DNA from 2 places in the Idiomarina loihiensis L2TR genome. Region 1 is predicted to be linked to the other one. Evidence: predicted binding sites of a transcription regulator. Region 1 holds the regulator's gene; the other holds the start of a gene.

Region 1 (4,612 bases):
CTCTGCTACGCAAGCGGTTGCTGAAGCGTCCAAACGGCCAGAACCGAAAGCCGAGCCACAAGAATTTAACGCTTCTCAACTCAGCGACGATATTTTTCCTGAACAAGTAAACGCACCGGCAGCCGACGACTCCCAGGCCATTGCTGAACTGCGCTCTCAGGTCAATGGTATTCGTCAATTGCTGGAACACCAGTTGAGCGGCTTGATGAAACAAGAAATGGATCGTGAAGAACCAACCCGCTCTATGCTGATGAATCGGTTAATGGATATGGGCTTGAGCGAACGAGTTGCCGACCAGATTGCGTGTTTTATTCCTGAAGGCGGATCAGATGATGAAGCCTGGGAACAGACTCTGCATTTATTAGAAGGTCAGCTGAATACGACCTCTGACGACATTTTGACGCGCGGTGGAGCGGTTGCGTTAGTCGGCCCTACCGGTGTCGGTAAAACCACGACCATTGCGAAGTTAGCCGCTCGTTATGCGCAACGCCATGGTGCCGATAAAGTGGCTTTAATTACCACCGACACCTTTCGTATTGGTGCCAGTGAACAATTACAAACCTATGGTCGTATCATAGGGTGTCCGGTCAAAGTGGCAAAAAATGCACAGGAACTGGCAGATGCTTTACTTGCGCTACGTCAAAAAAGTCTTATTTTGATTGATACGGCAGGCATGGGTCAACGCGACAAGCGTTTGAACGAACAGTTAAGCCAGCTTATTCAGAATTCACGATTGCGGATTCGTCCTTACCTGGTGTTGTCTGCAACATCACAAAGCCAGGTGCTGATGGATGCTGTTAAGCAATTTAAAGCACTGCCTTTGTCTGGCTGTATTTTCACTAAGTTGGACGAATGCTTAAGTTTAGGTGAGAGTATCAGCGTAGCTATAGAACATGGCTTACCGGTTGGTTATTTAACAAATGGCCAGCAAGTGCCTGAAGACATTCGGGTAGCGGATGCGAACTTTATGGTTGCCGAGGCCGAGCGCCTGCTTGATAAAAGCATTTGTTCCTCAGTGTCAGACGTGCCAAAATCGTACTGGAATGAGGCGTTTTCTCGCTGAATGAGTCAATATAATATGAAGCTGTTATCAATCTAGTCAGAAAAGAGATACGCCCGATGGATCAAGCAAGCGGTCTGCGAAGAATGAAACAATCGAAAGTAAAAGTTATTGCGGTAACTGGTGGTAAAGGCGGCGTTGGGAAAACCAACGTGTCGCTGAATATGGCTATCGCAATGGCAAAGCAGGGCAAACGAGTATTAGTGCTGGATGCCGACTTAGGTCTGGCTAACGTCGATGTTATGTTAGGCCTGCGGGTTGAGCGCAACCTGTCTCATGTGTTGAGTGGGCAGTGCGAGTTAGAGGATATTCTGATTGAAGGCCCGGCGGGAATCAAAATTGTTCCGGCAACATCGGGAACGCGCTCTATGGTGGACTTGAGCGAATCTGAACACGCCGGGTTAATTAGAGCCTTCAGCCAGCTTCAGGGGAACTATGACGTATTAATTGTCGATACTGCAGCGGGTATTGGTAATACCGTTGTCAGCTTTGCCAGAGCATCACAGGATGTTTTATTAGTGGTTTGTGATGAACCCACATCAATTACTGATGCATATGCACTGATAAAAGTATTGAGCCGGGAGCAGGGCCTGTTTAAATTCAAGGTGGTTGCCAATATGGTACGAAATCTGCGCGACGGACAAGTATTGTTCAATAAATTAACTAAAGTAACCGATCGGTTTTTAGACGTTGCTTTAGAGCTTGCCGCGATTATACCTTTTGATGACAACTTGCGTTTAGCTGTTAGAAAACAACAACCTATGGTACTGGCTTACCCAAAATCGCCGGCTTCTTTAGCGATAAAAGCTTTGGCTAAGAAAGCCATTGACTGGCCTGTTCCCGCTCAAGCCGGCGGGCATTTAGAATTTTTTCTTGAACAATTGATAACTTCTGCCGATAACGAGAGTAAGCGGGATGTTGCCAATGAATAAAGCTGCCGTTTATGCCGCCACTGCTGACAACCGGAATGCTATTATTGAACAGCATACCGGGCTGGTTAAGCGTATTGCACACCATATGATGGCTAGACTTCCAGCCAGTGTGCAAGTGGATGATTTGATCCAGGCAGGCATGATTGGCTTATTAGAAGCTGCGCGTAACTTTGATAACAGTAAAGGCGCCAGTTTCGAAACCTTTGCCGGCATTCGCATTCGTGGTGCTATGTTGGACGAAATTCGTCGTGGTGACTGGGCTCCGCGCTCGGTTCATCGTAATCATCGGCGCGTACTGGAAGCCATTCGTCAGGTTGAAAATGAAACCGGACGCGATGCAAAAGACACGGAAGTGGCCGCAAAGCTGAATATGGGTATGGATGAATATCATCATATTTTGCGGGATGTCAGCACGGGACGAATCGTTGGTATTGAAGATCTTGGTGTATCAGAAGATGCTATCATGCCAGAGCAGGTAACGGGTTCAGCTTATGAACCGCAAAAAGATGTTGAGAATGCTGCGTTTCATAAAGCGCTGGTTTCGACAATATCTTCGTTACCAGAACGTGAAGCTTTGGTGCTTTCGTTGTATTATGACGAAGAATTGAATTTAAAAGAGATAGGTGAAGTGCTGAGCGTGAGTGAATCACGAGTCAGTCAAATTCACAGTCAGGCAATGTTGCGACTGAAGTCGCGAATGCAAAATTGGGTTGAATAAACTTTGGTTGTAATCGAGAGCCTCAGTGGAGGGTGCTTTGGATAAAAATATGAAAATTCTCGTTGTGGACGACTTCTCTACAATGAGACGAATCATTAAGAACTTACTTCGTGATCTTGGCTTTACCAATATACAGGAAGCCGATGACGGTAATACCGCATTGCCCATGTTGCAGAACGGTGATTTCGACTTTGTCGTAACCGACTGGAATATGCCGGGTATGCAGGGAATCGACTTGCTGCGTGAAATTCGCAAAGACGATAATCTGGCTCATTTACCGGTGTTAATGGTAACGGCGGAAGCCAAACGAGAGCAGATCATTATGGCAGCTCAAGCTGGAGTAAATGGTTACATTGTAAAACCATTTACAGCCGTAACGTTGAAAGAAAAGCTCGACAAGATTTTCGAACGAATCAGCTAAAGGGCGAACGACTATGTCTGATAACGCCCATGATATTTCTCTGGAGCAAGCCAAGGAATTAGTAGCCTTGCTTGAAGACGGGAAACAACAGCAGGCTAACCAATTACTGGAAGATGTTTACAACCGTCGTAATGACAAGTTGTTTACCTCTGTAGGCCAGTTAACACGAGACCTCCACGAAGCGCTCCAGGATTTTCAGGTTGACCCTCGCATTGTGCAAATGACGCAGGATGATCTTCCTGACGCGCAAAATCGTCTGCTGTATGTCATTGAAAAAACTGAAGACGCCGCGAATCGCACCATGGATGCCGTAGAAGCCTGTCTACCACTTGCAGACGATATGCATCACCGTGTCGAGAAAGTGATGCCGGCCTGGAACCGGTTAATGAGCAACGATATTCAGTTAAATGAATTCAAGTCTTTATGTCATGAGGTCGATGACGTACTTAAGCGCTGTGGCGAAAATATGCCTCAAGTGCATGGGTTAATGACTGAAGTGCTTATGGCGCAAGATTTTCAGGATATTACCGGGCAAGTGATTCGCCGGGTTATTCAATTGGTCGAAGACGTTGAAAAGAACCTGATTGAACTACTGAAGATATTTGGTAAAGAAGAAGAACGTCGTAACGCGGAAAAAGCAGGGCTTGCGCCTAAGAAAGATGCAGCCCATGCCGAAGGCCCAATTATCGATGCTGATCAACGCGATGACGTGGTTGGCGGACAAGACGAAGTGGACGATTTGTTGTCCAGTTTAGGTTTCTAGGAGCATCAGTCGCATGAGCTTTGATATGGACGAAGACATTCTGCAGGATTTTTTGATCGAGGCTGGAGAGATCCTCGAGCAACTGTCTGAACAGCTAGTTGAACTGGAAAATGATCCGCAAAACAAAGATCTGTTGAATGCTATTTTCCGTGGCTTTCATACGGTTAAAGGTGGTGCCGGGTTCCTGTCTCTGGGAGCTCTGGTTGATACCTGTCATGGTGCGGAAAACGTATTCGATACCCTGCGTAATGGTCAACGTACTGTCACTTCCGACCTGATGGACGTGATTCTTCAGTCTTTGGATACTATCAATACTCAGTTTGCGCAGGTGCGCGCCAAAGAAGAACCTGAAGCAGCTTCACCGGAGTTGCTGGAATTACTGCATAAGTTGAGTGAACCAGAGTCTGAGGACGAAGCGCCTATAGAGGTTCCAAAAGATGAACCTGCCGAGGAAACAGATCCGGAACCAGAACCTGCAGCAGAAGAAAGCAGCAGCGACAGCATTGATGAAATTCAGGACGATGAGTTCGAAGCGTTACTGGATGAGTTGCATGGTGAAGGCAAAGGTCCCGGAAAAGAAGACAAGCCAGCGGCGTCCAAGCCCAAGGTAAATGAAGACAGTGATGAGATTTCAGATGATGAATTTGAGTCATTGCTGGATGAACTTCATGGCAGCGGGAAAGCGCCTCAAAGTGCTGAGAAAAAACAAGAAAAGCAG
Region 2 (4,612 bases), 750 kb from region 1:
GAGGTAGAGGAACCCAGCCTGACCAGCGAGTCGAGTCAGGACGCTATGGAGGCAATATTTTCCTCTCATTACCCGGACACAGAACTCGAAGCCCTGAAAGACCGCTTCACTGAAAAACCAAGTGAAGCATCCAATGAAGAGAAATTCGATGCGCTGGCCTATCGCAACCACTTAGCTGAAAAGGTAATAGCCGCGCAATCGATTACAAATGAGGAACTCAAAGCCATTGCAAATGCACGTGCAGAGACTGTACGCGACGCTTTGGTCAACAATTCGGAGAGCGGTATATCTGCTGACCGGGTGCGTATTAGAGAGCCTCAGGAAGTCGATTCAGTAGAAGGCGAACGGATTGCCATGGAACTTGCTGTTACAACGGATTAATCCGCCCACGCTGTTGGAGCACAGCAATATTCGTCAGCAAGGACGCTGTCGGTAGAACTGACATAACAACCGGTAAACCTCGGGCATGTGCTCTTTCATGTTCTGTGGGTCTTCAAAAAAGGTTTCGCTGCATACCGCGAAAAATTCAGCAGGGCTGGTTAACGAATAGCCATCAAGCGGTAACGGCCTATGATGGATAGAATCGCTCTGCAACCTTTCCCAGGCCGCCGAAAAAATATCGTGCCATTCGCCGGGCTTCATATCCGGATGCATAGGCGGCGCGCCGTTGGCACCATCGCGCAACATATCGAGTTTATGGGCAAACTCATGAATAACAACATTACTGGCTTTTCCGTGACGAGCATGAGGCCCTGTTTGACATACCGACTGCCAGGATAGAATCAAAGGACCGCGCAGCCATGCTTCACCGCTTAACCCCGGGCTTTGAGGGTGAACAACGCCGTCGTCGCTCCGATACGGACGATTAGGAACAAAGTCCCCTTCGTAAAGAATAATGGTGTATAAATGATCGTACCAATCTAATCCAAGGTGCAAAATGGGCACACAAGCCATGGTTGCTATTTTTAGGCACATCGCATCGGTGAACTGAAAATCCCCGCCTGACGCAAAGTTTTTACGAACCAGAAAACGAAGCGCCATATCTCGCAGAGCATCGCGCTCCGCGCCTTGATAGCGCGCCATTACCGGCCAGTCAGCTACCGCTGACTCCCACTCACTTATCGTGAAACCCATTTTTCTAATGCGTCTGTTCTCAAACCAATTACGTAATCGTTTAAACATGGCATTCTCGGCGTTGAACAAAAACGCAATAGTGAAATTGATTAACTACTTGGCTTCGCATGGGTTTGCACTCCTTTCCCTGAAAACACCCAGCCGCTTAAACCATCCTGGTTAATCTGAATGGCCATAAAGTCTTTGCCGTATCGTATACGTTTAACGTCATGGTCAGTTCCGGCCGGAACATCGAATACAACGCTGCACCCCGGTTTATTGGAGTAACCACATTCCCAATTGCTGTAAGCCGATACAGCTTCCGTAATTTTTACTTTATTGCCACGATCACTAGCAATATCAGCAGCCCATAGACCCAATATCACCAGGCAAATAGCGATTATTATTCCAATACTCAGTTTCATTGCCAACCCAGCTCTTTATATGTTTTTTTATCCTGCTCCGGGAAGCCACTTATGTATTCTCCCCAGCCCATATACTCGTAATATTTGGTCATAGCTTCAAAGTAAGATGAAGCTTCGCAGGTCCAGGCAAGCTTCGCTCCAGGCCCTAACAAGCCACGGGCACTGTCACCTCGAGGGCCGGAAAGACAAAACGTCTGTGAGTTTTCACCTTCAGTCCATAGTTCGTGTTTCATAACCCGTTCTTCAACTCAGCAACAAACTCATCGAGAGATCTACCCATATCGAAAACACCAAAGTCAAAATCAACGTAGTAGACAGTACCAACAGAATTTGTAAAAAGCACGTTATCGCCTAAGGTGACGGCAAAAGGGCTGAGTTCCATGCCATTCAGGTAGGGTTTGTAAGCATTAACTATCTGCTCTTTATCTTTCTGGGGAATCTGTTCAATAATTTCCAGATTTCTATCCGGTATTTTCTCGGCAAGCTCCCGATACAAAGACACATCAATAAACTTTCCTACAATATCTGTGTTGTGAGCAGGGGGCGTCAACGGTATGTCCTCTGTATTGCATAGAGTCAAAGGGGACTATCTTACCTGTTGAAATTAAAAAATTACCAGCACCTTTACTTCACTTGACGACTCTTTACATCAACAATTCAAAGGTTAGATGCTGAACTTATCGAAAGTACTTAGCCGAGGTGTATTCGGGGAGCAAAGCGCTGAGGTTAGTCCTCAGCACTATTTTCAGACTCTTCTGACTTAGCCGCCTGTTCCAGTATTTTCTCGCGGAAGTTTTCCAGGCCTTTCATTACTAAATCGTAGGTTTTGTCGACACCACTTTCGACTTCGCCTTCGTATGCTTGTAAGCCTGTAAGAATATTTTTGGCGTCATCAAAGCCTTTTTCGATACCGCCAGTAATAGCTTCCATGAAATTATTCAGAGTTTCTTCTTCCGATTCGCCCGGGTTCATTTCCTTGTAGCGGCCATAAAAATTGGTCGCAAAAGAAACAATGCGATCAGCCGTGGCCTCAGGAGAAGTATCAACGCCGGAGTCGTAAATTTTCTGCGTGGCGTTTTTGCCCATTACTGGTTCCAGCTCGGCGTTAATGCCTTCCAGCGCCGTTTTGTACAGTAAGCTGAGCGAGTCATTATTACTGTTCAGCGATACCCGTTCATGAGCGCGCAAAATGCCAGCATTATTTGCCTGCTTAGACTGCGCTGCCATCTCTTTCATGCTGTTGCGGTTGTCGTCGGTTTTTGCCGGACTGTTCTGTTTACCAGAACCCGTTACGGAGGTGCTATTACCTGTAGTAATTGACATAATATTGCTCCTGAAAAGTTCGGCTATAGCTTGATTTTAGTATAGCCCGTAACTTGTTAACGGCAGCTTCCGGTTAAAATTTAACCTTTTTTATTTGTTTTTATCAGGAGAGTTCGAGCACAGCATTAAGATGTATATTCCATAATGAGCTCAGGGTGCCCCGTATGCTCATCAACTTTTTCGTCCGTTGAAATAAATCCATGCTTTTCATAAAAACTTATGCTCGGGGAATTACCTTTGTAAACCGCAAGTTGCAAGCTCTCTCGCCTGCTCTTAGCGTCATTAAGTAAGAGCGTTCCGATTCCTTTGCCCTGAGCACCTGGAGTTACAAAAATTGCAGCCAAAGTGTGTTCATAAAGACTATAGAAACCGTATATTTCCCCTTCAAATTCGAATACAAAGGTCTCCGATGCAGGAATGTACATCTCACGCATGTCGCTAACCTTTGACTCCCAAAATTCCGCTTCTATAAAACTATGAGCTTTTATTGATGCAGAGAGCCATATTTCCAAAACCCGCTCAAGATCTGCTTCCTGATACTCCCGAATCACCCTACTTTCCCTCACTATTTGTAACCCAACTGCCACACTTATTTTGCGTGCATTGAACTGTTAAGTTCAATTTCCATCGGCTGATAAATCAGCCCCTTAGACTCTCCTGTAGCACCTTTGCACTCAAAACCATAGCTCTCATAAGCGGGTACGGAAGACAGAGAAGCGCTAACCGTTACAATATCGGTTCTCGCGTGTTCCAACGCAGCTGCCAGCAATTTTTTACCCACACCTTTCTTCTGGTAGTCAGAACTAACGAATAACATTGCTACGTGACGCCCTTGTTTGAGCTCTATCACGCCCACAGTTTTACCGTCGCTTTCAGCAACAAGCATCAAATTATCGCCCTTCATTCGCTCACCGAACGAATGACTTGCGGCAATTGTTGAGAAGGTTGATACGCCTTCATCAGATAAGCTATCAGCTACAGATTGAAGAAACGAGGCTAAGCAGATGGCGCTTACAGCTTCAAGATCCTTCTCTTCCATTTTCCTGATAATCACCGAAACCTCCCGAAATTTAATACTACTGCGAGTGTCACCAACTCAAGCTCCAAGTAATGGTCGTTGCTTCAAGCTATGGTATTTCAGCGCCATCTGGAGGCAATGACTTAATGGTCCGCTCGCAGGATACGCACTTAAGGGGATAACAATAGCTCTTTTTCCTTCGTACTGGAATTCATCCGGGTAGACCTCTTTAAAGGTTTCGACCAAGACTGTCTGACAATGAAAGTAAACCCTAATGACATCGGGATCTTTTGGCTTCCAGTCCATTCGGATTGTACTACCGCCTTTCACAAGATAGCTAGGCTCGCCCCACTTGAGAGTCTCTTCAACAGCGCCCAAAGCATTTTCTTCGGCTACTGAAAAAATTAGGCTGCGAACATTTTCAAGCTGCCTTTGTGCCTCTACCGGGTAGGAAGTAAATTTGGCTTGTATGTCCGCGCAAGCGTTTGATTCATCTATTTCTGACATTGCGCGCCTCTATTCGTGAAGTCAGTGCTTAGCTCAGTTGTTCATTGGCGAGTTCATCGTCCAATTCTTTCGTAAAAGCCCAGTGGTCACCGGTATCAAATGCGACGACCCAGGCTCCCTGTGCGGCGCTATCTTGTAGAGAGCTGTTACGAGTACCAAAACAACAATTACGGTTATAAAGGCTGTCATAATTTCCATATTCAGTTTGTTCCTTTGTCCGGCCTTA

What was found. Region 1 encodes FliA, which starts transcription of late flagellar genes. Its sites were predicted from a motif close to CTAAAGNTNNNNNNNNNNNNGCCGATA; they were not measured.
Region 2: IL_RS09315 (DUF5610 domain-containing protein) is a predicted target of FliA. The motif match lies at 2,919-2,945, and genes of this name have one in related genera.

What each region holds. Positions count from the first base shown of each region.
Region 1 is NC_006512.1:1,196,144-1,200,755, reverse strand. Features, by position in the region: gene flhF (flagellar biosynthesis protein FlhF) at 1-1,063, shown strand, start outside; gene IL_RS05730 (MinD/ParA family protein) at 1,120-1,992, shown strand; gene IL_RS05725 (RNA polymerase sigma factor FliA) at 1,985-2,710, shown strand; gene cheY (chemotaxis response regulator CheY) at 2,748-3,131, shown strand; gene IL_RS05715 (protein phosphatase CheZ) at 3,145-3,894, shown strand; gene IL_RS05710 (chemotaxis protein CheA) at 3,908-4,612, shown strand, end outside.
Region 2 is NC_006512.1:1,945,669-1,950,280, forward strand. Features, by position in the region: gene IL_RS09290 (DUF748 domain-containing protein) at 1-381, shown strand, start outside; gene IL_RS09295 (zinc-dependent peptidase) at 415-1,182, opposite strand; gene IL_RS09300 (hypothetical protein) at 1,224-1,538, opposite strand; gene IL_RS09305 (hypothetical protein) at 1,535-1,771, opposite strand; gene IL_RS09310 (hypothetical protein) at 1,768-2,088, opposite strand; gene IL_RS09315 (DUF5610 domain-containing protein) at 2,265-2,861, opposite strand; gene IL_RS09320 (N-acetyltransferase) at 2,987-3,412, opposite strand; gene IL_RS09325 (GNAT family N-acetyltransferase) at 3,451-3,915, opposite strand; gene IL_RS09330 (DUF1801 domain-containing protein) at 3,958-4,386, opposite strand.